Regions from separate parts of the Methylobacterium sp. Leaf89 genome, predicted to be linked through region 1. Evidence: riboswitches for the same ligand, from Rfam matches in the RefSeq annotation. Region 1 holds a riboswitch; the other holds the start of a gene.
The links. A riboswitch is a leader RNA that binds a small molecule or an ion and turns the genes downstream of it on or off. The one in region 1 is predicted to bind thiamine pyrophosphate.
Positions count from the first base shown of each region.

Region 2: it holds a riboswitch for thiamine pyrophosphate, as region 1 does, so the genes downstream of both, thiO (glycine oxidase ThiO) here and thiC (phosphomethylpyrimidine synthase ThiC) in region 1, are expected to answer to the same signal.

Region 1 is NZ_LMML01000030.1:121,785-135,960, reverse strand. It holds gene ASF18_RS20765 (ImuA protein) at 1-815, shown strand, start outside; gene ASF18_RS20760 (DNA polymerase Y family protein) at 712-2,292, shown strand; gene ASF18_RS20755 (hypothetical protein) at 2,400-3,011, shown strand; gene thiC (phosphomethylpyrimidine synthase ThiC) at 2,990-4,882, opposite strand; TPP riboswitch at 4,963-5,071, opposite strand; gene ASF18_RS20745 (BA14K family protein) at 5,221-5,973, shown strand; gene ASF18_RS20740 (hypothetical protein) at 6,082-6,336, opposite strand; gene ASF18_RS20735 (hypothetical protein) at 6,462-6,683, opposite strand; gene ASF18_RS20730 (hypothetical protein) at 6,870-7,667, opposite strand; gene ASF18_RS20725 (alpha/beta hydrolase) at 7,932-8,777, shown strand; gene ASF18_RS20720 (hypothetical protein) at 8,803-9,177, shown strand; gene ASF18_RS20715 (acyltransferase family protein) at 9,374-10,468, shown strand; gene ASF18_RS20710 (gamma-glutamyl-gamma-aminobutyrate hydrolase family protein) at 10,473-11,330, opposite strand; gene ASF18_RS20705 (hypothetical protein) at 11,476-11,769, shown strand; gene ASF18_RS20700 (hypothetical protein) at 11,780-11,989, opposite strand; gene ASF18_RS20695 (hypothetical protein) at 12,170-12,493, shown strand; gene ASF18_RS20690 (GNAT family N-acetyltransferase) at 12,554-13,003, shown strand; gene ASF18_RS20685 (PBP1A family penicillin-binding protein) at 13,231-14,176, shown strand, end outside.
Region 2 is NZ_LMML01000029.1:285,620-299,795, reverse strand. It holds gene map (type I methionyl aminopeptidase) at 110-940, shown strand; gene radC (DNA repair protein RadC) at 951-1,664, shown strand; gene ASF18_RS16775 (circularly permuted type 2 ATP-grasp protein) at 1,767-3,206, shown strand; gene ASF18_RS16770 (alpha-E domain-containing protein) at 3,335-4,279, shown strand; gene ASF18_RS16765 (transglutaminase family protein) at 4,317-5,144, shown strand; gene ASF18_RS16760 (hypothetical protein) at 5,176-5,928, shown strand; gene ASF18_RS16755 (nitronate monooxygenase) at 5,929-7,002, opposite strand; gene ASF18_RS16750 (thiamine phosphate synthase) at 7,021-7,677, opposite strand; gene ASF18_RS16745 (thiazole synthase) at 7,719-8,504, opposite strand; gene thiS (sulfur carrier protein ThiS) at 8,539-8,751, opposite strand; gene thiO (glycine oxidase ThiO) at 8,748-9,929, opposite strand; TPP riboswitch at 10,031-10,159, opposite strand; gene ASF18_RS16730 (adenylate/guanylate cyclase domain-containing protein) at 10,205-11,452, opposite strand; gene rpoD (RNA polymerase sigma factor RpoD) at 11,684-13,678, opposite strand; gene dnaG (DNA primase) at 13,879-14,176, opposite strand, start outside.

The DNA.
Region 1 (14,176 bases):
ATGCCGAGACCGAGACTTTGCCGGCGGATCCGCCAAATCCGGATGCCGCGAATCCGGGTGCGCCCCCGGATCTGGCGGCCCTGCGCGCCCTCGTGGCCGATCGCGGAGGCGCATCCGTCCTCCGGGGCGCCCTGCCCCTCGGCATCCACGACGTCGATACGCGCCTCGCACAGGGCGGCCTCGCCCTCGGTCAGTTGCACGAGATCGCCCCGGCGCAGGCGGGCGACGAGCCGGCGGCGCTGGGCTTCGCCCTTGCGCTGGTGGCGCGCCACCTCGCCCGGGTGCGCGGCGAGGCCCTGCTCGTGGCGGGCAGGGGGCATCCCCTCCCCTACGGGCACGGGCTGGCCGGGCTCGGCCTCGATCCCGGCCGCCTGCTGCTGTTCGAGGTGGCGAGCGACGGGGACGCCTACCGGGCCCTGGAGGAATCCCTGCGCGCGCAGGGGCTGGCGGCCGTGGCGGGCCTCATCGATGCCGCCCTGCCCCTCGCCCAGAGCCGCCGGCTCCACCTCGCGGCGGCCCGGACCGACCTGCTCCTCCTTGTCCTGAGGCCACCGGAGGCGGAGAGCCCCAACGTGGCGGCGACACGCTGGCGGGTCGCCGCCGGCAAGGCCCTGCGCGACCGCTTCGGCTGCATCGAGCGGCCGTGCTGGCAGGTGACCCTCGACCGGAGCCGCAACGGGCGGACCGGACATTGGCTTCTGGAGTGGGATCATGCCGCGCATCGTTTCGGTCTGGCTGGAGCACTGGCCGGTCACGCGGCTGAGGCGGGCGCAGGCGGCGTCCGTCCCGAGCGGCGCGCCCAGCGCTCGGGCTGACGGCGACCGCGACAGCGGCCCGATGGTCGTGGCCGCCATGGAGGCCAACGGCCTGCGCCTGGTGGCGGTGGATTCCGCCGCCCGCGCCCTCGGCCTCGTGCCCGGTGAAACCCTGGCCCGGGCCCGCGCCCGGATCGGGACGCCGGTCGCCGTCCATCCGGCCGATCCGGAGGCCGATGCCGCCGCCTTGCACCGCCTCTGCCTGTGGGCCAAGCGCTACACGCCCGTCGTCGCTCCCTACGGCCCGGCGGAGGGCGGCGACGGGTTCTTCCTCGACATCGCGGGGGCGAGCCACCTGTTCGGCGGCGAGGCCGCGCTGCTGGAAGACCTCGCCCGGCGGCTGTCGACCCGCGACATGCCGGCCCGGATCGCCCTCGCCGACACGCCGGCCTGCGCCTTCGCCCTGGCGCGCCACGGCGGGGGCGGCCTCGTGGCCCCAGGCTGCAACGCGGAGGCCCTGCACGCCCTGCCCGTCTCGGCCCTGCGCCTCGATGGGGCCACGGCGCAGGCCCTGGCCCGCCTCGGCCTGCGCCGGATCGGCGACCTCGCCACGGCGCCCCGGGCGCCGCTGGCCCGGCGCTTCGGCGAAACCCTGCTGCTGCGCCTCGACCAGGCCCTCGGATACCGGCCCGAACCCCTGGTCACGGCCGAGGACCCGCGCGAATTCCAGGCGGCGCGCGGCTTCCTCGAACCGATCGGGCAGCCGGAAACCATCGTGGCCACCGCCATGGGTCTGATGGAGGGCATCGCCCCCCGGCTGGAAGCGGCCGGCCTCGGCGCCCGGGCCGTACGGCTGACCCTGACCCGCGTCGATGGGATCCTGCGCAGCCTCGACCTCGGCCTGAGCCTGCCGACCCGCTGCCCGGCCCAGATCGGCCGCCTGCTCGCCCTGCGCCTCGACCGCCTCGGCCCGGCCCTCGATGCCGGCTTCGGCTTCGAGACCGTGGGCCTCGAGGTCACCGCCACGGGCCCGATCGCGGCACGCCAGACGGCCCTGATGGAGGCCCCCGGCGGGGGCGAAGGCACCGAGCATCTGGGCGATGCCCTGCGCCAGCGCCTCGGCCGGCGGATGATGCGCCTCGGGTTTCGCCAGACCCACCTGCCCGAGCGGGCCGAGGCCGTAGAGCCGTGGCGCGCGAGCCTCCCCGCGCAGGCGGGCCGACGCGATCCGGGAGCCCGCGAGCCCCTGCCGCCGCGCCCGCTGGTGCTGCTCAGCCGGGGCGAAGCGGCCGAGGACGTCATCGCGCTGGCCCCCGACGGGCCGCCGCACCGCTTCCGCTGGCGCCGGCGCCTGCACCACGTCGCCCATGCGGATGGACCCGAGCGCATCGCCGACGAGTGGTGGCGGGCGCCGGGTCCGCTGCGGGATTACTACGTTGTCGAAGATGAGGCCGGCCGCCGCCTCTGGGTCTATCGCGAGGGCTTCCCCACGATGGAGGCGCCCGCGCGCTGGTTCGTGCACGGGCTGTTCGCGTGACGCGACGGGGGAGAACCGCGCCGGGGCGATGCCGCGCCCCGCAACCTGTGATAGCACTCCGCGCGATCGGGCACGCCCGTCCGGGACGGAAACGCAGGGCCATCGGAATGATCCCCACCGGACGGGCGTGGAATCGGGTGCGGCCGTTCGCGGCGGCGCTGCTGGGGATCGTCCACGTCCCGACCTCGGACGCCGCGTCGGACGCTCGCGGCCGCGCCGCCTTCGTCGCGGCTCATCGCTGCGAAGTGGTCGCGCGGCTGAGCAGCATCCACCTGCGCGGCCCGCGCAGCACGTCCCGGGATCGGTTCCTCACCGTGAGCTTCGTCCGGACGGATCAGCGCTACGTGCAGTGCATCTTCTTCGACGAGGATACGCGGATGGGCTGCGAAGCCGCGTCGGGCGGGTATGCGCAGGGGCCGGAGGCGTCTGGCGATGTCCTGCCCGACTCCGCGAAGGCGGCCCTTCACCGGCTGGGCTTCGTGCAGCTCCGGCGGAACGAGAACTATGAGCGAGAGATTTCGCTGGGCACGCCGCCCGACTTCGATGCCGCGGCCGATGTCATGATCGGCGCGCTCTCCGATGCCTACGACGCGCGCGCACACACGCCTCTGGAATTCCACGCACCGCGGGCGGTCCTTCCCCGCGATGCCTGTCCCGGGCCGGTCAGCGAAAACCAGCCGGCCCGGGACGCGGGGGCCTACTCCGCCGCGTCGACGTAGAGCTTGCCACCCTCGGCCTGGAACTCGGCCGATTTCGCCGCCATGCCGGCCTCGCGCTCGGCCGCGCTCAAGGGCGCGGCCTCGCCCAGCACCTGACCGGCCGCCTCCATCGCCAGCACCTCGGCGCGCAGGTCCTGCGTGATCTTCATCGAGCAGAACTTCGGGCCGCACATCGAGCAGAAATGGGCGACCTTGTGGGCGTCCTTCGGCAGGGTCTCGTCGTGGTAGGCGCGGGCGGTGTCGGGATCGAGGGAGAGGTTGAACTGGTCCTCCCAGCGGAAATCGAACCGGGCCCGCGACAGGGCGTCGTCGCGCAGCTGCGCCGCCGGATGGCCCTTGGCGAGGTCGGCGGCATGGGCCGCGATCTTGTAGGTGATTACGCCTTCCTTGACGTCGTCGCGGTTGGGCAGGCCGAGATGCTCCTTCGGGGTGACGTAGCAGAGCATGGCGCAGCCGAACCAGCCGATCATGGCGGCGCCGATGCCCGACGTGATGTGGTCGTAGCCGGGGGCGATGTCGGTGGTCAGCGGGCCGAGGGTGTAGAACGGCGCCTCGCCGCACTCCACGAGCTGCTTCTCCATGTTCACCTTGATCTTGTGCATCGGCACGTGGCCGGGGCCCTCGATCATGGTCTGGCAGCCCTTGTCCCAGGCGATCTTGGTCAGTTCGCCCAGGGTCTCCAGCTCGGCGAACTGGGCCGCGTCGTTGGCATCCGCGATGGAGCCGGGGCGCAGGCCGTCGCCGAGCGAGAACGACACGTCGTAGGCCCGCATGATGTCGCAGATCTCGTCGAAGCGCTCGTAGAGGAACGATTCGCGGTGCCCGGCCAGGCACCAGCGCGCCATGATCGAACCGCCGCGGCTGACGATGCCGGTGACGCGGCGGGCGGTGAGCGGCACGTGGGCGAGGCGCACGCCGGCATGGATGGTGAAGTAGTCGATGCCCTGCTCGGCCTGCTCGATCAGGGTGTCCTTGAAGACCTCCCAGTCGAGCTTCAGCGGGTCGCCGCCGACCTTCTCCAGAGCCTGATAGATCGGCACCGTGCCGATCGGCACGGGCGAGTTGCGCACGATCCACGAGCGGATGTTGTGGATGTTGCGGCCCGTCGAGAGGTCCATCACCGTGTCGGCGCCCCAGCGGGTCGCCCAGACCAGCTTCTCGACCTCCTCGGCGGCGGACGAGGTCACGGCGGAATTGCCGATGTTGGCGTTGATCTTCACGAGGAAGTTGCGGCCGATCGCCATCGGCTCCACCTCGGGGTGGTTGATGTTGGCCGGGATGATGGCGCGGCCCCGGGCCACCTCGTCGCGCACGAATTCCGGCGTGATGAAGGCCGGCAGGGCGGCGCCGAAGCTGTTGCCGTCGGCCAGGGCCGCCTGGGCGCCCTCCAGCATCGTCTCGCGCGCCAGGTTCTCGCGGTGCGCGACGTAGATCATCTCCTCGGTGATGATCCCGGCGCGGGCGAACTCGTACTGCGTCACCATCTGGCCGGGCGCGGCCTTGCGGATCTCGCGGGTGGCCGGACACGGGGCCACGAGCTTGTCCTCGGGCACGAAGCCGTTGTCCTCGGGCTTGACCGCGCGCGGGATCACGGTGGCGTAGCCGCGCCGGGCGATCCAGGGCTCGCGCACCAGCGGAAGGCCGGCCCCGAGGTCGATCCCCGCATCCGTCTCCGTGTAGGGACCCGACGGATCGTAGACCCGCACCGGCGCCTCCTTCGGATCGCTCAAGGTGATCTCGCGGAACGGTACCCGGATGTCGTCGTGCCCGGCCACCGCCGCGTAGACCTTGCGCGAGCCCATGATCGGGCCGGTGGTCACCGTGGGCGCCTGCCCCTGCGGCAGATCCTTCGGAAGAACGGGTGCATTCATCGGGTTCGCTCCTGGCGTGGGAGACGATCCGGACTCGCGAACGGCGGTGTCGGATGGGACGACGCCTGAACATGCGCGCCGCGTCTTGGAATTCCCGTCCCTCCGCCGGTACGAACCGGATCAGGTTCAAGGGTCAGGGCGTCGCGCCCAATCTCAGCCCCCGCACTCGGAGCTCCCCTCGGAATGCTTCCAGATTCGAGGTCGGCGGCCGTTTTGTCAATCGCCGGCCCGACGAACTGAGACGGAATAGGGCCTGAAACGAACTTTATCGTCAGGCCCCGCGTTCCTTTACCAGAAGTTCGATCCTCGGGATCGGCATGCGAACGACAGGTTCTCCCATGAAGCGCATACTCCTGGCATCGGCCGCCCTGGTCGGGGCCCTCTCGATGATTCCCGCCTCCGCGGACGCACGTCCGGGCGGCGGCGGCGGTGGTTTCCGTGGCGGTGGCGGCGGCTTCCACGGCGGCGGCCTGGGTGGCGGCGGATTCCGCGGCGGCAACTTCGGCGGCGGTGGCTTCCGCGGTGGTCTCGCCCAGGGCGGCGGGTTCCGCGGCGGCAATGTCGGGGGCAACTTCGGCGGCGGCGGGTTCCGCGGCGGCCTCGCGCAGGGTGGCTTCAACCGCGGCGGGTTCAACCGCGGCGGGACCATCGGCGTGGGCGCCGGTGCCGTCGGTGCCGGGGCGGGCCTCGCTGCCGGTAACGGCTTCCGGGGTGATCGCGGCGGCTTCAACCGCGGTGGGTTCAACCGGGGTGGCGCCTATGCCGGGCGCGGCTACGGCTACCGTCGCGGCTATGGCGGCCTCGGCCTCGGGCTCGGCCTGGGTCTCGCCGGCGCCGGGATCGGCTACGGCCTCGGCAGCGCCTATGGCGGCTACTACGGCGACGACTATTACGCCGGCGGCTATGCGCCGGCCTATTACGGCGGTTACGCGCCCTATGGTGGCGGGTATGCCGCGACGGGCTACGAGGCCACCCCGGAGGTCGCGACCAGCGGCGAGGACGTCGCCTACTGCGTCCAGCGCTTCCGGTCCTACGACCGCCGCACCGGGACCTATCTCGGCAATGACGGTCAGCGCCACGCCTGCCCGTAACGGCTGACAGGCTCCGGGACGATCAGAAGGGGCTCCGCCGCGCGGCGGGGCCCTTTCGCGTCCGCGGGGCACTTTGATCGGGGGCGCGGAGGCCGGACGCGTCGGGCCTCACGAGCCCTGCAGGCTTTCGGCGAAGTCGTCCGGCACCTCGCCGAAGCTGCCGAGGATCGTGGCGCTCTCCAGTTCCCCCGTCTCGTCGTCGGCCACGACCTTGATCGCCGCCGTGCCGGGAAAGCGGGCGGCCATCGCCTCGGCCTTCTTCAGGGCACCGCTCTCCGTCACCGCCACCTCACGGTCGCCCGGCGAGAGCCGCTTGCGCTTGAGCACGAAGGTCTGCACCAGGAACGTCGTCTTGAGGGCCATCGCAGGGTCTCTCCACCGGGCCGCGCCGGATCGCGTCGGATCCGGATACCGAGCGCACCTAGCACGAAAGCCCGGTTCCCACGCGACCCGAACGCCGCGGACAGGCCCGGGCCGCGCTCCTCCGCTCAGGCTGTCGGTTCGTGTGGTGCCTCGAGCCGCTGGATCAGGCGCCCCCCGTCCCAGAGCTCGACCGAACGGCCGTCCATGAAGGCCCGTGCCCGCTCCAGCGCCTCCGCCTCGGTGCAGCCCGCGAGGGACTTGGTGCGAAGGACGCGGCCGGCATTGTTCAGCAGCAGCACGCGGTAGGCCGACGGCGGCGTCCCCTGCCCCGGCGCATCGTCCCGCATGCCCCCCTCCCGCCTCGACGATCGCAACGAGCCGGTGCGTCGCCCCGAATTCAAGACGAACCGCGCACCGGCTCCGCATGCGTCGCAAGAGTACGGCTCGGCTCGTTAAAGTACACACCGCATCGGCAAATCATTCCACGATGGGTTCAAGTCTTCCGTTCGCGGTGGTCGCCCCGCACGAGCGGATCACCACAGTCGCACCAGCCGGAAACCTGCGATCACATCTGCGAGATCGATGCCGAGCAGGTCCGTCAACAGCAGGCTGGCGCGGAACAGCGGCCGGGTGAAGGCGGCGGAGACGAGGAAAAGACCCAGCAGCACCAGCCCCGAATGCCGGGCCATCCGGTCCGCGAAGGCCCAGGGCGGGGATGGCGGCGAAGCCGGCGGCCCGGAGAGCCAGGGTCGGACGATGCCGTAGCCGTCGAGCCCTGGGATCGGCATCAGCCCGAGCACCAGGGCTGTGCCCTGGAACAGCACCGAGACGGCGAGCACCGCACGCAGCGTCTCGGCCCCCGGACTGGCCAGGGCATAGAGCAGCGCGAGAACGACGAGGAAGAGGACGCTCATCGCCGGGCCGGCTGCGGCCACCGCCGATTGCCGTCCCCGGCTCAACCCGGCCTCGGGCGGACCGCCGACGCGGCCTGGCAATCCCGCGCCCCCTGGAAATCCCACGCCCCCCATGACGGTGAAGAGCGCCGGCAGCAGCATGGTCGCCACGGGGTTGGGGGCCCGCAGGGGATCGAGGCTGAGCGCGCCGGTCGGGGGCAGGCCCCAGGACAGCGCGGCCCGGGCATGGCCGTATTCGTGCAGGCACAGGCCCAGCACCCAGCCGGACATCAGGAACACGAAGGCGGCGCCCGAGCCCGCGAGCGCCCCGGCGCCGATGCCGAAGCCGACCCCGCAGAAGATCAGCCCGATGAGGAGCGCGTTCGGGCTCGGGCCGGGACCGCCCATGCCCTCCGCGCGGCCGGACGCGTCCCTCATGCCGCGCCGCGCCGGACCGGTGCGGGCGCGGCGGACCGGTGACGCGTCGTCAGGAGGCGGCTTTGGGGCCGGAGGCCGCTTCGGGGAGGGACGGGCGCGGGAGCATTCACGCGACGCAACATCGCTGGTGACACGCCAAAGTCCAGCCCTACCTCTCGGGGACGCCTCAGTGTCCCCTCCATCCCCAGGGTCCGGCGCGGTTCGGCGCCCCGCCACGACGGTCCGGGGTCGTCGCTCGGTCGCGGCCTCCCCTTCATCGAGCGCATGCGCCTTCTCGCTTCCCTCGTGGCCACCGCCATCCTCGGTCTCTCCGTCCTGGCCGTGACCCTGCTGACCGTCTTCCAGCGGCACCTGATCTATCCGGGCGCCTTCCGCAGCCGAGCGCCCGCACCCGCCCGGCCGGCGCCCCCGGGCACGGAGGCGATCAGCCTGCCCACGGCCGACGGCGAGCGGCTGTTCGGGTTCTGGCGCGCGCCGGAGCCGGGCTGTCCCGTGGTGCTCAGCTTCCACGGCAACGGCTCGCGGCCGGAGCCTGGAGCGGCGCGCTTTGCCGGCGCTCCCTGGCGCGGGGCGGGCTGGGGCGTCCTCGCCATCGCCTATCGCGGCTATCCCGGCTCGACCGGGAGTCCGAGCGAGGCGGGGCTGATCGCCGACGGACAGGCGGCCTACGCGATGGTCCAGGCGCGGGTCCCCGGAACCCCGGTGCTGCTGCACGGCCACTCCCTCGGGGCCGCGGTGGCGGTGGCCCTGGCCGAGGCCCGGCCGCATCTCGGCCTCTATCTCGAGGCGCCCTTCGACTCCCTCTCCGCCATCGTCGCCGGGCGCTTCCCCTTCCTGCCGACCAGCCTGCTCCTTCGGGACACCTTCCGGTCCGATGCGCGCATCGCCGCAGAGGGCGGTCCGATCGTCATCGTCCACGGCCGGGACGACCCGGTGGTGCCCCTCGCGCATGCCGAGCGGCTGGCGGCGCAGGCCGGTCCGCGCACGCGCCTGACGGTCATCGCCGGCGACCACGTCTCCATTCTCGGGACCCAGGACCGCGAGGCCGCGGCCGTGTTCCAACCGAACGACCCCGCCCAGCGCCGGCCTGTTCCGGCAGCAGTCCACTGACGCACGCATCCGACGGGAGACACCCTTGGGACGACGAGCCCGACTCTGGCGCGACGACGACCCGGCGACGCACGGTCCGCAGGCCAAGCCTCCGGTGATCTGCCCGCTCTGCGAGCGGCCGATCCCGCCCCATGCCAAATCGAGCCTGCACCACCTGACCCCGAAGCTGAAGGGCGGGGCGCGGGCCGGCACCGTGCGCCTGCACCAGATCTGCCATTCGGCGATCCACGCCCGCTTCAGCGAGGCCGAGATCGCCCGGCGCCTCGCCGACGTCGATGCCCTGCGGGCGGCGCCCGAGATGGCGGAGTTCCTGGCCTGGGTCCGCACCAAGCCGGACGACTTTCACGCCGCGACCCGCATGACCCGCGACCGCCGGGGCGCCAAGCGCGACCCGCATTGAGGGCGGCGAGGCGTGGACGCACGCGGGCAAGGCGTGGCCCAAACCGGAGCCGGTCACGGCCCGGCCTTTACCCTCCGTTCGGCATGATCCGCGGGCGGTCCTCGCCGTATCGCCATCCTTAAGACCTGGCGCCGAAGGATCGCGGTCCTGTGGGCGGGGGCGGATCATGGCGGCGGTCGCGGTGGGACAAGGAACGGTGGACGGAACGGGGCAGCGCGCAGCGGGATCCCCGCGGGATGCCGCCCGGCTCGCCTGGGTGGATGTCGCCAAGGGCCTGTGCATCATCCTCGTGGTCATGATGCATGCGACGCTCGGCACCGGAATCGCGATGGAGGGCGAGGGCTTCCTGCACACCGTGGTGGCCTTCGCGCGCCCGTTCCGCATCCCGGACTTCTTCCTGCTGTCGGGCCTGTTCCTCGGCCGGGTCATCGACCGCGACTGGCGCCTGTTCCTCGACCGGCGCCTCGTGCACTTCGTCTACTTCTACGTCCTCTGGGTGCTGATCCAGTCGGCCTTCAAGTACGGCCCGATCACCGACGGAGCCGGGCCGGGCGCCTTCGTCGCCCACCTCGCCCTGGCGGTGGTCGAACCCTACTCGACCTTGTGGTTCATCTACCTGCTGGCGGTGTTCTCGGTGCTGACCAAGGCGCTGCGGCCGGTGCCGACGGCCTGGCTCCTCGGCGGGGCGGCACTGCTGCAGGTCCTGCCGATCCATACCGGTTTCGAACTGATCGACGAGTTCTGCGACCGCTACGTCTGGTTCCTGGTCGGCTACCTCTTCGCCGCGCGCATCTTCACCTTCGCCGATCTCGTGCAACGCCACGCCCGCGCCGCGATGCTCGGACTGGCACTCTGGGCCGTGGTCAACGCCGCGATGGTCTTCGTCCCCACGGGCTTCCCAGCCGTGCCGGTCCTGGCGAACCTCCCGGGCCTCGCCCTCGTCCTGAGCGGCGCCGGCGCCCTCGCGATCGTCGCCATCGGGGCCCTGATGTCCCGGGCCGGCGGGCCGGTGACGGCGGCGCTGCGGGCCTGCGGCCAGCGCTCGATCGTGATCTACCTCGCGTTCTTCCTGCCGATGGCCCTCACCCGCACGCTGATCGTGCGGTCGGGGGCGATCACCGACATCGGCTGGGCGAGCCTCGTCGTCACGGTGGTGGCGATCCTGGTTCCGCTGGGCTTCGAGCGGATGATCCGTCACACGCGCCTGTCGTTCCTGTTCGTGCGACCGCGGGCCTTCCACATCGTCGGCGCCCGCCCGCGGCCGGGCGCTCCCGCCCTGCGCGCGGTCTGAGCCCTCAGGCCGCGGCCTCGACCCGCGGCCGGACGAGACGGTCGAGGAAGTTCCCGATCTCCGCCCGCCGGCGGGCCGGCTCCAGCAGGTCGGGGCCGAGCCGGTGGCGGGCGATCCGGTCCCGGTGTCCCTCCGGGTCAGCATGGATGCGGCAGAGGTCCGCCGCATAGGCCTCCACCGCCGCGCGGTCGGGCAGCGCGCCCGCCTCCACCACGTCCTCGGCGCTGAGGCGCAGCATCGCGGCCAGGGCGTCGAGATCGAGTTCGGGGTGGTACTGCGTGCCCCAGAACACGCCGGCCCCGTGCCGGATCTCGATCGCCTGGACCGACAGGACCGCGTTGCCCGCCAGCACCGTGGCGTGGGCCGGCGGCGTGATGACGGCGTCGAGATGCATGGCGGGGGCATCGAAGCGCTCGCCCCGCCCGGCGAGGAGCGGGTGCGCCCGCCCGGCCTCGGTGCGCACGAGATCGCGCGAGAATCCGTATTCCGGACCCTTCGGGTTGCGGGCCGCATGGCCGCCGGCCACCACCGCGGCGACCTGGACGCCCCAGCACGAGCCGAAGACCGGAAGCCCGGCGCCGAGGGCTTCGCGCACGAGGTCGATCTGGCGCCGCACGGCGTCGGACGCGTCGCAGACGTGGAGCGTCGATCCCGTGAGGAAGAGGGCGTCGAAGCCGGCGAGCCGCGTCCCGGGGGACAAAGCCGCATCAGCGTCGGCCGGGGTGATCAGGGTGCAGTCGACCCCGGGCGAGATCTGGCGCAGGACCTCCGCATAGGCTTCCGCCGAGGTGACGCCGGTGGCTGAGACGTGATCGGCCCGTCCGGACCGGTCGTTCCCATCGGCCACGAGGAGGTGCAGCATGGATGCGGTCCCATCCGGCCCCGGGGGCCGGCCAAAGGGACGGGGAACGATCCCTGCCTGCCCTCGTTCCCGTCAGGCGGGACGCCGGATCGCCGCATGGCGGTCGGCGGCGATTCGCACCGAGAGCCCACGATCGGAGGCTTCGATGGCCACGCGACGTCCCGCGACCGCCCAACTCGGTCGCGCCCGCCCTCGGTGGGCCTCCCTGGGTCTCGCCCTCGCCGGTCTGGTGCCCGGCCTCGCTCCGGCGCCCGCCGCGGCGCAGTACATGGCCCTGACCGCCCCCGCGCCGAAACCGGCCGCGCCCGAGCCGCCGAAGCCGGTTCCGCCTCCGACCCGCGCGGCGGAGCAGGCCTTCGACGGACACCTGCCGAACCAGCGCACGGGACACGGGCGCGAGCGCGTGGTGCGCGACATCTGCATCGGCTGCGACCGCTGACCCCGATCGATCAGGTGTCCGCGCGGGCGCCTCGCGTGATCGCCTCCACCATGCCCTGCGACAGCCGCACGAACTGGCCGGTGCCATGCCCGCGCGCATCGAGGAGTTCGGCGAAGACCGGCTTGGCCGGCTCGTAGGCCAGGGCGTCGCGGGACCGCGGCCTTCGGCGCTTCTCCCGGAGGCGGTCGGCAAGGGCGGCAGGAACGAACGGATCGCGCAAGTCCGGCAGGCTCCTCGTCATGGCCCGCGCGGGTGGGAACCCGCCGGGCGAGGCCCGGGCTTAGGTCCAGGGTGGTTGCGGGAAGCTTAAGGCCGGGCCGCCCGTCACGCTCAGAACCCGCGATCACGGAACCGTATTCCCGCGGCCGTGGTTGGGTCTGCCGAACAGGGAGAAAACTTGATGTCTGACAGCGTGTTGGCGACCGTGACCGTTCCGTCTCTCAGGGCCGCTCGCGTGGCACGGGATCGTCTGTCGCGCGCCGGCTTCGCCCGCAACAGCATCGAGATCGACCGCGTGGACGACGACGCCTTCGAAGTGTCGATCGCGACCCGGCCGGAGAACCATGCCCGGGCCGAGCGCATCCTCAGCGGCTCGCCCCTGGGCAACGACCTGCGGGCCGCAGGACAGGCCGCGGCGAGCCGCTTCCAGGACAATCGCGGTCTCGCCCTCGGTCTCGCGGCCCTGGCGGGCTTCGCCCTGTTCGGCCTGATGCGCCGGGACTAGAACCACCCGCAAGACCCTCGCTCCGCCCGCTCCGGCCGGGGGAGCCGACCGGAGCGATGCGTGGCGAGCCGTTACGGGCTGGAGATCCGGGCGGCGAACGGCAGCGACGCGGCGGGCCTCGCCGAACTCCTGCGCGGCTCCGGCCACCCCGCCGCGAGCGAGACTTTGGCCGAGCGGATCGAGGCCCTGCGGCACGGCTCGGGCGCGGCCCTCGTCGCGGTCGACTGGGGTCCGCCGAGCGGCCTCGTCGTCCTGCACTGGTATCCCTCCCTCACGGCCAGCCTGCCCACGGCGCAGATCACCACCCTGCTGGTCGATCCCGAGGCCCGACGGCGCGGTATCGGCCGCCTTCTCCTCAAGGCGGCCTCGCAGGCGGCGCGCTCGGCCGGATGCGGCGAGATCCAGTTGCTGGCCCGCCCCGACCAGGCGCATCTGCAGGCCTTCGGCGCCGCCACCGGATTCAGCGATCACGGCTCCGTCTCGGTCCGGCCCCTGCGCAAGAAGGGGTGAGCAGGCCCGCCGGGTTGCGGGGGTCGAGCGGGCGCCCGCGCGGCCGCTCCCGCCGCCCCGGTCGCCCCCTGAACATCCGGTGCACGAACCGCGCGGGCCGTCGAATTTCCCCTGGTTTTTCAAGGCTTTGAAAAATCAGCCGGTTAACACCCCTTAAACCCGCCGCAATTACCGTGCGCAAGCAGGGTCGCTCGAATCGCGAACGAACCTTGGGGCAGACGGGACGCATGGCGAAGGGACGTGGAGGCGCGGGCAGGGGGGAGCCGAACTTCGACGTGCCCGAGGGCCGTGTCGGGGACCCGGCCGATCTCGATCTGCGGCTCTCGCGCGCCGATCGCGCGGGAGGCGGCGTGGCACGAGGCGAGTCAGGTTCACGGGGCGGCCGCGGCGCGAAGAGCCGTGCCCCCGCCCCATCACGGGCGCTGCGCAAGGCGCCGCGCCGGGCCCGCCGCTCGATCCTCGGCCGGCTCGTCTACGGCGTCCTCGTCCTCGGCCTCTGGGGCGTGATCGGCATCGCGGGGCTCGTGGCCTACCACGCGTCGCAGCTGCCGCCGATCGACCAGCTCGCGGTCCCCAAGCGCCCGCCCAACATCGCCATCCTGGCGAGCGACGGTTCGCTCCTGGCCAATCGCGGCGAGACCGGCGGCCGGGTGGTCGGCATCAAGGAACTGCCGCCCTACCTGCCGCGTGCCTTCGTGGCCATCGAGGACCGGCGCTTCTACAGCCATTTCGGCGTCGATCCCGTCGGTATCGCCCGCGCGGTCGCCCAGAACGTGACCCGCCGCGGCGTGTCGCAGGGCGGCTCGACCCTGACGCAGCAGCTCGCCAAGAACCTGTTCCTCACCCCGGAACGCTCCGCATCGCGAAAGATCCAGGAGGCGATCCTCGCCCTCTGGCTGGAGCACAAGTACAGCAAGGACGAGATCCTCGAGCTCTACCTCAACCGCGTCTATTTCGGCGCCGGCGCCTACGGCGTGGAGGCCGCGGCCCAGCGCTATTTCGGCAAGCCCGCCAAGGCCGTGACGCTGCCGGAGGCGGCCATGCTCGGCGGCCTCGTGCAGGCGCCGTCGCGCCTGGCGCCGAACCGCAACCTGCCCGCCGCCCAGGCCCGTGCCGCCCAGGTGCTCGCCGCCATGGAGGAGCTGGGCTTCGCCAAGCCCTCCGACGTCAAGC
Region 2 (14,176 bases), on a different contig from region 1:
TCTCCCTCGGCGCAATCCTAGTGCGCAGCGCGCGAAGGGTTGGCCTCGCGCGCGCGTCACCGTACATAGGGGCAGGCCCCGCCCCGGTTCCCCTCCGCGAAACGTCCCCATGACCCAGAACGAACAGGCCGTGTCCGAGAGCGGACGCCGCGCGCCCCAGCCGCCGATTCATGGACCGGAGGCCTTCGAGGGCATGCGCAAGGCCGGCCGTCTGACCGCGGAAGCCCTGGATCTGCTGATGGAGGCCACCGCTCCCGGCATCACGACGGACCATCTCGACAAGCTCGCCTACACCTTCGCTATGGACCACGGCGCCTATCCGGCCTCGCTGCTCTACCGCGGCTATCCGAAATCGATCTGCACCTCGATCAACCACGTGGTCTGCCACGGCATCCCGAACGACAAGCCCCTGCGCGAGGGCGATATCGTCAACCTCGACATCTGCCTCATCGTCGACGGATGGCACGGCGACTCGAGCCGGATGGCCTATGTCGGAGAGGTGCCGCGCAAGGCCCAGCGCCTGTGCGAGATCACCCACGAGTGCCTGATGCGCGGCATCGCGGTGATCAAGCCGGGGGGCTCCACCACGGATATCGGCCGGGCGATCCAGTCCTATGCCGAGGCGGAGCGCTGCTCCGTCGTGCGGGATTTCTGCGGCCACGGCCTCGGGCGCACCTACCACGATGCCCCAACCATCCTGCACTACGTCGAGCCGAGCTACGACGTGAAGTTCCAGCCCGGCCAGTTCTTCACCGTCGAGCCCATGATCAATCTCGGCCGGCCAGCGGTGAAGGTCCTCTCCGACGGCTGGACCGCGGTCACCCGCGACCGCTCGCTCTCGGCGCAGTTCGAGCACACCGTGGCGGTGACGGAGACGGGCGCGGAAATCTTCACCCTTTCGCCCAAGGGTCTGCACCAGCCCGCGCCGACCGCCGGTTGATTTCGGGCTCATGACAACCCGGCCGCCGTCCGCGCCCGACCCGTCGGACGGCGAGCCGCATTACCTCGGCCATCGCGACCGCCTGCGCGCCCGGTTCGCCCAGGGTGGGGCCGAGGCCCTTCCGGATTACGAGCTTCTCGAACTCGCCCTGTTCCGGGCCATTCCCCGCCGGGACGTGAAGCCCCTGGCCAAGGCCCTGATCCGACGCTTCGGCAGCTTTGCCGAGGTGGTGAGCGCTGAGCCGGCGCGACTTGCTGAAATTGAAGGCATCGGCCCCGGGGTCATCGCCGACTTGAAGCTCATCGAAGCGGCAGGGCATCGGCTGGCGCGCGGGGCGATCGCCGACCGCCCTCTGCTCTCGTCGTGGAGCGCCGTGCTGGAGTATTGCCGCGCCACCATGGCTTTCGCGGCGCGCGAGCAGTTCCGCGTGCTGTTCCTCGACCGGCGCAACCACCTGATCGCCGACGAGGTCCAGGGGCGGGGAACCGTCGACCACACGCCAGTCTATCCGCGCGAGGTGGCGCGCCGTGCCCTCGAGCTCTCGGCCACCGCCATCATCCTGGCTCATAACCATCCCTCGGGCGACCCCACTCCCTCGGCCGCCGATATCCGGATGACCCGCGAGCTCATCGGGGTGCTGGACCCCCTTGGCATCCTGATCCACGATCACATCATCCTGGGTCGGGAGGGTCACGCCAGCTTCAAGGGCTTGAAGTTGATCTGAACGTGCTACCCTACACGCAAGGGCGGTGGGCGCGGACTCCGATCCCAGGTCGCTGGCGCGCCTCTTGCCTAGACAAGAACGGTGTTCAAGGGGGAGACGCGAATGGCGCTCGCTGCATTCGACGAGATGACCGGGCTGCCCGATGGGGCGCTGAGCAACCCCGCCGTGCGCGAAGCCTACGACAGCCTGAAGCACTGGCTCGACACCACGCCGCCTGAGCATTTCAACACCCGCCGCAGCCAGGCCGAGATGCTGTTCCGGCGCATCGGCATCACCTTCGCGGTCTACGGCGCGAACGAGTCCACCGAACGGCTGATCCCCTTCGACATCATCCCGCGGGTCATCACGAAGCCCGAATGGGGTTTCCTGGAGCGAGGCCTCAAGCAGCGCGTCACCGCCATCAACGCCTTCCTGAAGGACATCTACGGGGCGCAGGAATGCATCAAGGCCGGCGTGATCCCGGCCGACCTCGTCTACCGCAACCCGCATTACCGCATGGAAATGCGCGCTTTCCGGGTGCCGCACGACCTCTACGTCCACATAGCCGGCATCGACATCGTCCGCACCGGGGAGAACGACTTCTTCGTGCTGGAGGACAATGCCCGGACCCCGTCCGGCGTCTCCTACATGCTCGAGAACCGCGAGGTCATGCTGCGGCTGTTCCCGGAGCTGTTCTCCCGCCACCGCGTCGCACCGGTGGAGAACTATCCCGACGCCCTGCTGGCGACCCTGCGCAGCCTCGCGCCGTCCACGGCGACCCGCGACCCCACCGTCGCGCTGCTGACGCCGGGTCGTTACAACTCGGCCTTCTACGAACACTCGTTCCTGGCCGACAAGCTCGGCGTCGACCTCGTCGAGGCCTCCGACCTCTTCACCAAGGACGACGTCGTCTACATGCGGACGACCGAGGGGCCCCGCCGGGTCGACGTGCTGTACCGCCGTCTCGACGACGATTTCCTCGATCCGCTGGTCTTCCGCCCGGACTCGGTGCTCGGAGTCCCCGGCATCATGAACGCCTACGAGCGTGGGACCGTTACCCTGGCCAACGCCGTCGGCACCGGCATTGCCGACGACAAGGCGGTCTACAGCTACATGCCGGAGATTGTGAAGTTCTTCACCGGCGAGGAGCCGATCCTGCACAACGTGCCGACCTACCGCTGCCGCGAGAAAGAGGCTTTCGCCTATGTGATGGACAATCTCAGCGAGCTCGTGGTGAAGGAGGTCAACGGCTCCGGCGGCTACGGCATGCTGGTCGGCCCACACGCCACCAAGCGCGAGATCGAGGAGTTCGGACGCAAGCTGAAGCATGCGCCGGACGGCTTCATCGCCCAGCCGACCTTGGCCCTCTCCACCTGCCCGACTTTCGTCGCATCCGGGGTCGCACCCCGGCACGTGGATCTGCGCCCCTTCGTGCTGTGCGGCTCGGACGAGATCCGCATCGTCCCCGGCGGCCTCACCCGGGTCGCCCTGAAGGAGGGGTCGCTCGTCGTAAATTCGAGCCAGGGCGGCGGCACCAAGGACACCTGGGTCCTCGACGCCTGAGCCATCGCGGGGCATCCGGCGGGGCCTTCCGTCCCGGGTGCCTTTCCAAGTCCGTGCCGGCTCCGGCATAGTCCTTTTCGCCCTGCGGCCTGCGTTTCCGACGCCAGCCGACGTCCCGATGGAACCCCATGCTGTCCCGGACCGCCGACAACCTGTACTGGCTCTCGCGCTACGCCGAGCGAGCGGAGTTCGTCGCCCGCATCCTCGATGCCGCCCTGCGCCTGGCCGCCCTGCCGTCGAGCTACGGCGGCGGCGAGACCAACGAGTGGGCCTCCGCCCTGGCCTCGGCGGGCGATCCGGACGTGTTCAAGCCGCTCTACGCCAGCGTCACGGAAGCGACCGTCTGCGATTTCCTTGCCTTCAGCCCCCACAATCCTTCCTCGATCCGCTCCTGCATCGAGACCGCGCGCGAGAATGCCCGCAGCGTCCGCACGGCGCTGACCACCGAAATGTGGGACGCCATCAACGGCGCCTGGCTCGAACTGCGCAACTACGAGGGACGCGACCTCAACCGCGACGAGTTCACCCGCTTCCTCGACTGGGTGAAGGGTGTCTCCCTCGCCTTCGACGGTTCGGCCTACCGCACGATGCTGCGCAACGACGCCTACTGGTTCACACGCCTTGGAACGGCGATCGAACGGGCGGACAACACCGCCCGCATCCTGGACGTGAAGTACCGGATCCTGCTCCCCGCCACGGAGAAGATCGGCGGCAGCCTCGATTATTTCCAGTGGACCACGATCCTGCGCGAGGTCTCGGCCTTCAACGCCTATCACTGGGTCTACCGCGAGAGCGTGAAGCCACTCCTGGTCGCCGATCTTCTCATCCTGAACCGGCAGATGCCGCGCTCCTTCACCAACTGCTACGGCATGCTGGTGGAGCACCTCGACCTCATCGCCGACGCCTACGGGCGGCGCGGCGCGAGCCAGCGCCTGGCCAGCAATACCCTGGCACGCCTGGAAGGCGAGAACATCAACCGCATCTTCTCATCCGGCCTGCATGAGTTCGTGACGGAGTTCATCGTCGAGAACAATCGCCTCGGCGCAGCGGTCATCGAGCAATATCTGGTATAGGGCCGGCCCCGGCCCGACGCCGCGCAAAGGTCGCCGCATGCGAATCCGCGTCTTCCACGAGACCAACTATACCTATGAGCAGCCCGCCCGCGGGCTGATTCAGGTCCTGCGTCTGCGTCCTCGCGACCATGACGGCCAGTATGTCCGGCGCTGGCGCATCGAGCCCTCCGTCGACGGCCGCGTGAGCGAGCGCGAGGATGGCTTCGGCAACGTGGTGCACTGGTTCACGGCGGACGAGCCGGCCGAGGCCCTGTCGATCCGGGTCACCGGAGAGGTCGACACCCTGGAGATGCACGGCATCGTGCGCGGCACCATCGAGCGCCTGCCGGACGTGTTCTACCTGCGGGATTCGGATCTCGCCCTGGCCAACGACGCCATTCAGGCCTTCGCCCAGGAGATCGCGGCGGCCGGCGACCCGGCCCCCCTACCGTGTCTGCACCGGCTGCTCGCCGCCGTGCACCAGCGGGTCACCTTCGTCCCCGGCCCGGCCAGCGCCAGCACGAACGCCGCGCAGGCCTTCGTGCAGGAGAAGGGCGTCTGCCAGGACATCACCCATCTCTTCATCGCGGCGGCCCGCCACCTCGAGATTCCCACCCGCTACGTCTCGGGCTACTACCACCACGCCGACCGGGATGCGGATCAAGGCTCCGGCCATGCCTGGGCTGAATCGCTGGTGCCGGGGCTCGGCTGGATCGGCTTCGACGCCGCCCACGGTATCGCCACCACCGAGGCGCATATCCGCGTGGCTGTCGCCCTCGACTATCTCGGGGCGGCTCCGATTCGCGGCAGCCGCATGGGCGGCGGGACAGAAACACTCGACGTGACGCTTCGCGTCGAGCAAGCACAGGCTTCCGTCCAGTCCTGATCGCGGACGGACGCGCGAGAAAGACCGCTCCATGACCTACTGCGTCGGTGTCCTCGTCGAGGAGGGGCTGGTGATGATCGCCGACACCCGGACCAATGCCGGGCTCGACGACATCTCGACCTACCGCAAGCTCCACCACTTCAACGTGCCGGGCGAGCGCGTGATGATGCTGGCCTCCGCCGGGAATCTCTCGATCACCCAGTCGGTCCTCAGCCTTCTCGCCGAGGGAGTCGAGGGCGATGCCGGCGAGCCGAAGATGAAGCTCGTCGAGGCGCCGACGATGTTCCAGGCGGCCCAGCTCGTGGGCCGCGCCATTCGGCGGGTCCGCGAGATCGAGAAGGCGGGGTTCGAGGCGGCCAACCTGCGCTTCTCGGTCTCGCTGTTGTTCGGCGGACAGATCGGCTCAGACCCGATGAAGCTCTACCTGATCTACTCGGCCGGCAACTTCATCGAGTGCAGCGGCGACGCGCCTTTTCTGCAGATCGGGGAACACAAGTACGGTAAGCCGATCCTGGACCGGGCGGTGAAGTACGAGACCGACCTCTACGACGCCCTTAAGGTCGGCCTCGTCTCGATGGATTCGACGATGCGCTCGAACCTCGGCGTCGGCCTGCCCATTGACATCGCGGTCGCCCGCCGCAACGCCCTCGACCTCGAGGTAAACCACCGGATCGAAGCCGGCGAGAGCTACTTCCACGATCTGCGGGAGCGTTGGTCGGCGGCGCTGCGTGCCGCCCATCGGGCGATCCCCCGGCCGCCCTACGGCCCGGCCACGGCGAAGTGATCACGCCCTCGCGCGGCCGAGGAGCCTGAGCGCGCCCTCCGCGAGCTCAGCGGTCAGGCGACCCGCCTCAGTCTCGCGGGCAAGGGGCGCTCCCTGCCCGGCCCAGAGGGGCGAGAAGTCGCCGGAGCCGCGTCGCTCGGCCTCGATCCGCAGGGGCTGGAGCCTGATGGCGGCGGTGGGGAAGACCGGCACCTCCGCGTGCCAGGGCCCGAGTTCGCGCATGACGCGGTTCACGAGTCCCCGGGCCGGCTTGCCCGTCAGGACGTTGGTGATCGTGGTGTCCTCATCGCGGGCGCGGCGCAGGGCCTCCTGGTGCGGCCCCGAGAGACCGGCCTCGGTGCAGCGCAGGTAGGCCGTTCCCAGCTGAACGGCGGAGGCGCCGAGCATGAAGGCGGCGCCGATCCCGCGGGCATCGGCGATGCCCCCGGCCGCGATGACGGGCACGTCCACCGCGTCGACCACCTGGGGCACCAGAGCCATCGTGCCGACTTGCGTCGCGGGATCGCCGCCGAGGAACAGGCCGCGATGCCCGCCGGCTTCGGCTCCCTGCGCGATGATCGCATCGACCCCGCGCTCGGCGAGCCAGCGCGCTTCGCGCACCGTGGTTGCGGACGAGAGAATGATGCAGCCGAGCGCCCGGACGCGGTCGAGGAGCGCCGCTTCCGGCAGGCCGAAATGGAAGCTGACCACCGCCGGCCGGACGTCGGCGACGGCCGCGAGCATCGCAGCGTCGAAGGGCAACCGCTGTGCCATGACGATCAGAGCCGACGGATCAAGGCCGAGTTCCGCATAGTAGGGCGCGAGCCGGCTGCGCCAGGCGGACTCACGCGCTGCATCCGGCACGTCCGGCACGTGACAGAAGAAGTTCAGGTTGAACGGCGCGTCCGTCCGCGCCCGAATCGCCGCCGCTTCGTTGCGTACCGTGTCCGGGTTCATCGCCGCGCAGGCGAGGGAGCCGAGGCCCCCGGCCGCGCTGACGCTGGCGGCAAGGGCCGGCTTCGGTCCGATCATCGGCGCCTGGATGATCGGATGCTGCACCCTTACGCGCTCGAGAAAGCGGTTCTTTCCCCACATGCGCTGCCTCCTTGCCTGTCACCGCTCGTCGGATGTCGCGCCGAGGCGGGCGAGATAGGCGCGCACCTCGGCCACCGGGTCCGCGCCGTGCATCAGTGCGCCCATCACCGCGACGCCGGCAGCGCCCGCAGCGCGGCATGCGTCCACGCGGTCGACCGTGATTCCCCCGAGGGCGATGACCGGCATGCCGAACCCGGCGGCGGTTTCCAGGGCCGCCGCTCCGAGGGCGGGACCGTAGCCGGGCTTGCTCTGCGTCGGAAAGATCGGGCTGAGGGTAGCGTAGTCGGCGCCGGACCGCGCGGCCACCGCGATCTCCTCCAGTGTGTGCGCCGAAACCCCGATGCGACCGCCGGATAGGCGCCGGCGGGCTTCGGCGATCTCGGCCGCGGTGGTTCCACCGGGCAGATGGACTCCGTCGGCCCCGAGTTCGGCGGCGAGCGCCACATCGGCGCCGATGGTCAGTGAACCGCCCTCGGCCTGAACCAGGCGCGCGATATCCCGGGCGAGCGCGCGCCGTGCATCCGGCGCCAGGTCGCGCTCCCGAAACCAGACCCAGCGGGCGCCGGCCCGCAGGAGGCGTTCGAGGGTGGCGCGGAGGTTCCGGGCGGCGACCTCCGGTACGTCGGTCGCCGACCTGTCCGTCACCACCAGTAGCCGCGCGGGCAGGCCGCTCATCGCCGTGCGCCGGTAAGCGGGCGCGTCGGACGCAACCCGGCTCACGAGCCCACGAGACCGAGTTGCGGGCTCGACGGCTCGGCCCGGCCCCGCTTCGGGATGCGGCCGGCAAGATACGCGTCGCGGCCGGCCTGGACGGCGTTGCGCATGGCACGAGCCATCCGCACGGGATCGTCGGCTTTGGCGACCGCGGTGTTGAGGAGGCAGCCGGCGGCGCCGAGCTCCATGGCGATGACCGCGTCGGAGGCGGTGCCAATGCCGGCATCGACGATCACCGGCACCGGCGAGCGCCGACAGATCAGCTCCAGGTTGGCCGGGTTGGCCACACCCATGCCGGAGCCGATCAGCGAGCCCATGGGCATCACGGCGGCGCAGCCGAGATCGGCGAGACGCTGGCAGACCACCGGATCGTCGTTGCAATAGGGCAGCACGGTGAAGCCGTCATCGACGAGGTGGCGGCAGGCATCCAGCAGTTCGGCCACGTCGGGATACAGCGTTTCGCGATCGCCGATGACCTCGACCTTGATCCAGTTCGTGTCGAGGGCCTCGCGGGCGAGTTCGGCGGTCATGATCGCGTCGCGCGCCGTCTCGCAGCCGGCGGTGTTGGGCAGGAAGCGGTGCCCCTTGAGCCGGCGCAGCGTATCCGAGCCGTGCCCCTGGAGCGAAACCCGCCTGATCGAGGCCGTGACCACCTCGGCGCCGGACGCCGCCACCGCATCGAACAGAATGCTCTGGGTGGGGTAGCCGGCGGTACCGATGAAAAGACGCGAGCCCAGGCTCACACCGCCAATCACCAGCGAGTCAATGTCGTTCGCGATCTCGGTCATTCCCACCTTCCTGTCATGATGTCTCCCCTTTCGATCATCCGCCCTGCATCGCGCGGACGATCTCGACGCGGTCGCCGTCGCTGAGGGCGGTGAGCGCCCAGTCCCGGCGGCGAACCACGGAACCGTTGAGCGCGATGGCGATGCCCTGAGGGCTCTCGATGCCGGTCTCCTCGGCCTCCTCCCGGAACAGGGCGTCGAGGTCGGCAGCCGTGCTCTCGCGGGCCTCTCCGTTGACCGTGAGCTTCATGCGAACACCCTCTGCGGTGCCGACGCGAAGCGGGCTCGACCAAAATCCCGGGCATAATCCGGCAGCGTTCCCTCGGCGACCAGGGCCACGACCGCATCGGCGGTGGCGGGGGCCAGCAGGTAGCCATTGCGGTGATGACCGGTGGCGACGACGAGGCCGGGCGCCAGGGCATCGATGATCGGCGCATCGTCGTCCGAGGTCGGCCGGAAGCCACTCCAGATCGCCTCCACTGCCATCTCCTCGATGCCGGGCAGGACGCGGCGGGCGCCCTCCAGCAGGGCGTAGAGGCCGCCGGCTGTGACGCCGGGGACGAAGCCGCAATCCTCCACCGTCGCGCCGACGATGAGATGGCCGTCGCTCTTCGGTGCCATGTGAACCTGCTCGGTCCAGACCATGTGGGCGAGGGTGCCGGTGCGGGCCGTAGTCCGTAGGGCGAGGGACTGGCCGCGCAGGGGCCGGACCGGCAGGGCGAGATGATCGGGCAGGAGTCCCGTCTCCCCACTCCAGGCGCCGGAGGCGAGCACGACGGTGTCGGCCCGGCTGATGCCCTGGGCCGTACGGACGCCAGTGACCCGGTCGGCACTCCAATCCAGCGCCTCGACCGCGCAGCCCTCCACGATGGCGACTCCTGCGGCGAGGCAGGCCCGCACGAGGGCGGCCATTACCCGGCTCGGATCGACCTGATGGTCGTGCGGGCAGTACAGGCCGGCGGTGACGGCGGGGCGCAGGCGCGGCTCGCGGGCCCGGGCCTCGGGACCGGTCAGCCAGCGAGCGTCGAGCCCGGAGCGCTTCTGCAGATCGTGCCGGAAGCGCAGGCGCTCGACCTCGTCGCGGCCGATGGCCAGCACCAGGGTGCCCTCCTCTCGGTAGTCGATGTCGAGGCCGGCCGCGGCCTGAAGGGCATCGCGGAAACCAGGCCAGCGCGACAGGCTCTCCAGGGCCAGGGGCAGCAGCGGGTCGGAGCCGGGCTCGTGCTCGGCAGCGGGGGCCAGCATACCGGTGGCGGCGAGGCTCGCCCCGGCGCCGACGGTGTCGCGCTCCAGCACGGTCACCGATCGCCCGGCCTGCGTCACGCGCCAAGCGATCGACAGCCCGATCAGGCCGGCGCCGACGATGACCACGTCACTGCGTGCCGGGGCAACGGCGGCCGGCGGCGCAACGCCATGCGTCCGTCGCAGGTTGAGGAAGGCGTTCGGGGTCACGTCCAACACAATCTCCGCAACAGGCGTCGAGATTGGTGGGGCTGCAGCTTCGCGTGGTGAAGCGTGCCGGGCTCGAGGAGAAACCCGCGGTCCAATCCCTACGCCGGTATGAACCGGGTCAGGTTCGAAGGATTTCCGCGCCGCCATCCGCGAGCGGACGGCCATCGGTTTCTCAGCCCCTTGCCGGGGATCTCCCTGGAACACCCCTGATGTGGGCCGTCCGCGCATCGGGGTCAATCCCCGAGCGGGCCTCAGGCAGCGGGCGGGCGCGCCGGCCGATAGACACCCATGGGTTCGGCGAACCCATCGAGCGCATGTTCGCCGAGAGGCTCCGGCATGTCCCAGAGGAAGTCGACGAAGGGCTTCGTCATCAGGATCGGTTCGCCCAGCGTCCGGTTCAGCCGGGCGACGCGGCTAGCGAGATTCACGTCGCGTCCAATCACGGTGAAGTCTAGTCGGGCGCCGGAGCCGACATTGCCGTAGGCGGCCTCGCCGTGATGCAGGGCGATGCCGGCGGCCACGGGATTGGCGAAGCGGCCGAGCGCATTAGCCTCCGCGAGGGCCGCCATGGCGCTTTGCGAGGCGGTGAGCGCCCCCTTGGCGGCACCGCCCAAATCATCTCCGGGTTCGCGAAAAATCGCCAGCAGGCCGTCGCCGAGATATTTCAGGACCTCGCCGCCCTCGCGCTCGATGGCCGGCACTAGGCAGTCGAAGAAGATGTTCAGGAGGTCGACCGCCTCTTCCGGCGTCATGTCGGCGGAGATGCGCGTGTAATCGCGCATGTCGGCAAACAGGATCGCCGAGCGGATGCGCTGGACGTGACCGCGACGGATGGAGCCGCCGAGGATCGCCTTGTGCGGCTCGTCGCCGACATAGATCCGCAGGACGTGATCCAGTTGCTTGTTGACGCTGCGCATCTCCATGACCGCCGCCAGTGTCGGCATGACGAAGCGGAGAATCGCCACGTCCTCGTCGCGGAACCCCGCTTCGGATCGGGTGGCGAAGGAGATGCCGTTGCGCGTGCCGTTGGTGAAGAACAGCGGCGCGACGATGTAGTGCCGGTAGCCCTCGGCCTTCAGGTCCGGAATGACCGCGAAGGCCTCATCCGGGGTCTCGGCGAGATCGAGGATCAGCCACGCGCCGGTTTCGTGAACACGGAAGAACGGACTTGCCCGATAGGCCTTGTCCGACGCTTCCCCGTGCGGGAACAGACGGACCGTGGAGCCCGTCTCGCGGGTCCAGAACCGCCCGACGCCGGAATACTCGGAATGCAGGGCGTCGATGGCCGTGGTGGCGCGGTCCACCGGCACATCCAGCGCGATCAGGCGTTCGGCGAGGCCGGAGAGCAGGTCTTCCGCTTTCGGCATGCGGGCCCCCTCGCTCAGCAGCCAGTCGCGCAGGGCCACGCATTGCTGGAGGGCGCCGAAGGGGACGTCGGCCGCCTCCGAGCCATCGGCTTCGGCGGTGGGGGAAGGCTGGGGCGGGCCTTGATCGAGCATATGGCCAAGGTGGGTTGGAAGATGGCGTCCGGCAACGGCCACCGCTCTGGTTTCGTGCGTATCGTGCCGGCGTCACCGCTTCAACAGTGCAGACCGGGCCGGAGCCGACGCCGCTCGGCGCGCTTCATGCGCATCGATGGCCGGGAAGTCGAAACGAAAGAGCCGACCCCGAGAGGAGCCGGCTCATTCGCAGGGGTCGTTGGCCGGGGCGAGCCGGCGCAAACGAAGATGTCAGTTGTCGAGGAAGCTGCGCAGCTTGCGCGAACGGCTCGGGTGCTTGAGCTTGCGCAGGGCCTTCGCCTCGATCTGACGGATGCGCTCGCGGGTTACCGAGAACTGCTGGCCAACCTCCTCGAGGGTGTGGTCGGTGTTCATGCCGATGCCGAAACGCATGCGCAGCACCCGCTCCTCGCGGGGCGTGAGCGAGGCGAGCACGCGCGTCGTGGTCTCTCGCAGGTTGGATTGAATCGCCGCGTCAATGGGCAGGACGACGTTCTTGTCCTCGATGAAGTCGCCGAGGTGGCTGTCCTCCTCGTCGCCGATCGGGGTTTCGAGCGAGATCGGCTCCTTGGCGATCTTGAGAACCTTGCGCACCTTCTCCAGCGGCATGGCCAGCTTCTCGGCCAACTCCTCCGGGGTCGGCTCGCGACCGATCTCGTGCAGCATCTGGCGCGAGGTCCGGACGATCTTGTTGATCGTCTCGATCATGTGCACCGGGATGCGGATGGTGCGGGCCTGATCGGCGATCGAGCGGGTGATCGCCTGCCTGATCCACCAAGTGGCGTAAGTCGAGAACTTGTAGCCGCGGCGGTACTCGAACTTGTCGACGGCCTTCATCAGGCCGATGTTGCCCTCCTGGATCAGATCCAGGAACTGCAGACCGCGGTTGGTGTACTTCTTGGCGATCGAGATCACGAGGCGCAGGTTGGCCTCGATCATCTCCTTCTTGGCTTGGCGGGCTTCGCGTTCGCCCTTCTGGACCATGTTGACGATCTTGCGGTACTCGCCGATCTCGAGGCCCGTCTCCGACGCAAGGGTCAGGATCTGCTCGCGCAGCCGGGCGACCTCGCTCGATCCCTTCTCGACGAGGTTCTTCCAGCCACGGCCGCCGAGGCTGCCGACGCGCTCCATCCAGTTCGGGTCGAGCTCCCAGCCCTGGTAGTGGCGCAGGAACTCGTCGCGGGCGACGCCGTGGCTCTCGGCGTAGCGCATCAGGCGGCCCTCATGGGAGATGAGGCGCTTGTTGATGTCGTAGAGCTGCTCGACGAGGGCCTCGATGCGGTTGGCATTGAGGGAGAGCGACTTCACGTCGGTGACGACGGCGTCCTTCAGCTCCTCCTGCTTACGCTCCTGCGCATCGGTGCGGGTGCCGCCCGAGGCCTTGAGCTCGGCATGCTCGATCTGCAGCTTGCGCAGCTTACGGTAATTGTTGGCGATGTTGTCGAACGTCTCGAGGACGCGCGGCTTGATCTCGGTCTCCATGGCCGCCAGGGAGACGTTGTTCTCCATGTCGTCCTCGTCGTCGCCCTCGGGCGGCGTCGGCGCATCCCCCTCGCCGTCCTCGCTCTCCTCCGTGCCGTCGGCGATCTGCATCGCGTTCTTGGCGTCGGGGCCCGCATAGGTCGCTTCGAGGTCGATGATCTCGCGCAGGAGCACCCGGCCGTCGACGAGTTCGTCGCGCCAGATGATGATGGCCTGGAAGGTCAGCGGGCTCTCGCAGAGCCCGGCGATCATCGCCTCGCGACCGGCCTCGATGCGCTTGGCGATGGCGATCTCGCCCTCGCGGGACAGGAGCTCCACGGAGCCCATCTCGCGCAAGTACATGCGCACGGGATCGTCCGTGCGGTCGGTGGGCTCCTTGGTCGTCTCGGCGCGCAGGGCAACGGGCTTGGTGGGGGCGATCTCGGCGACCTCGGTCCCCTCCGCCCCGTCCTCGTCGTCGGCCTCGCCGTTGCCCTTAGCCTCCGTCGTCTCCTCGGTCTCCTCCGCCTCGACGACGTTGATGCCCATCTCCGAGAGCTGCGACAGCACGTCCTCGATCTGGTCTGGGTCGGACTGACCGTCGGGCAGAACCTCGTTGATCTCCTCGTAGGTGATGTAGCCGCGCTTCTTGGCGAGCTTCACCATCCGCTTGACGGAGGCATCCGTCAGATCGAGGAGCGGCCCGTCGGTCTGTTGCTCCGGAGCAGCATCCGTCTCGTCCCGTTCCGTTGCCTTCGTCGCCATGGTCCGCCTATGGTTGTCGTGTCAGCATCGCGCGGGAGCATGTCGCTCACTCCGCGTCGTCGACGCTGAAATGCATGTGATGTGCGGTCCGCCGAAGTGACAGCCGCGTCGAAGTCAGATCCCGGTATGCAAGCGAGACGCTTGACCGATTGTTAACCATGAGCCGCCAATGGCGGCCGAATTCATTCGCGGTGCACGTCTCAGGGTGTCGACGCCTCATCCGGCACCACCTCGTCCGCCTCCGCACCAGCGATGACGGCCATACGGGCCTTTACGTCGCACAGCCAAGCGAAGTTCGCCTCCGTCTCGTCCTCGACCAGGGCCCGCTCAGCCAAGCGGAGTTCGCTATTTAGCGCTCCAGACTTGCGGTGCAAGATCACGGCCTGACGCAATGCGTCTTCGAGACGCACAGGATCGGCATGCGCGTCAAGGGTCCATCGATCGCCCGGGCGCACATGACTGGCGAGCCGGGAGGCGGCTTCCGTGAGCCCGGCCCGC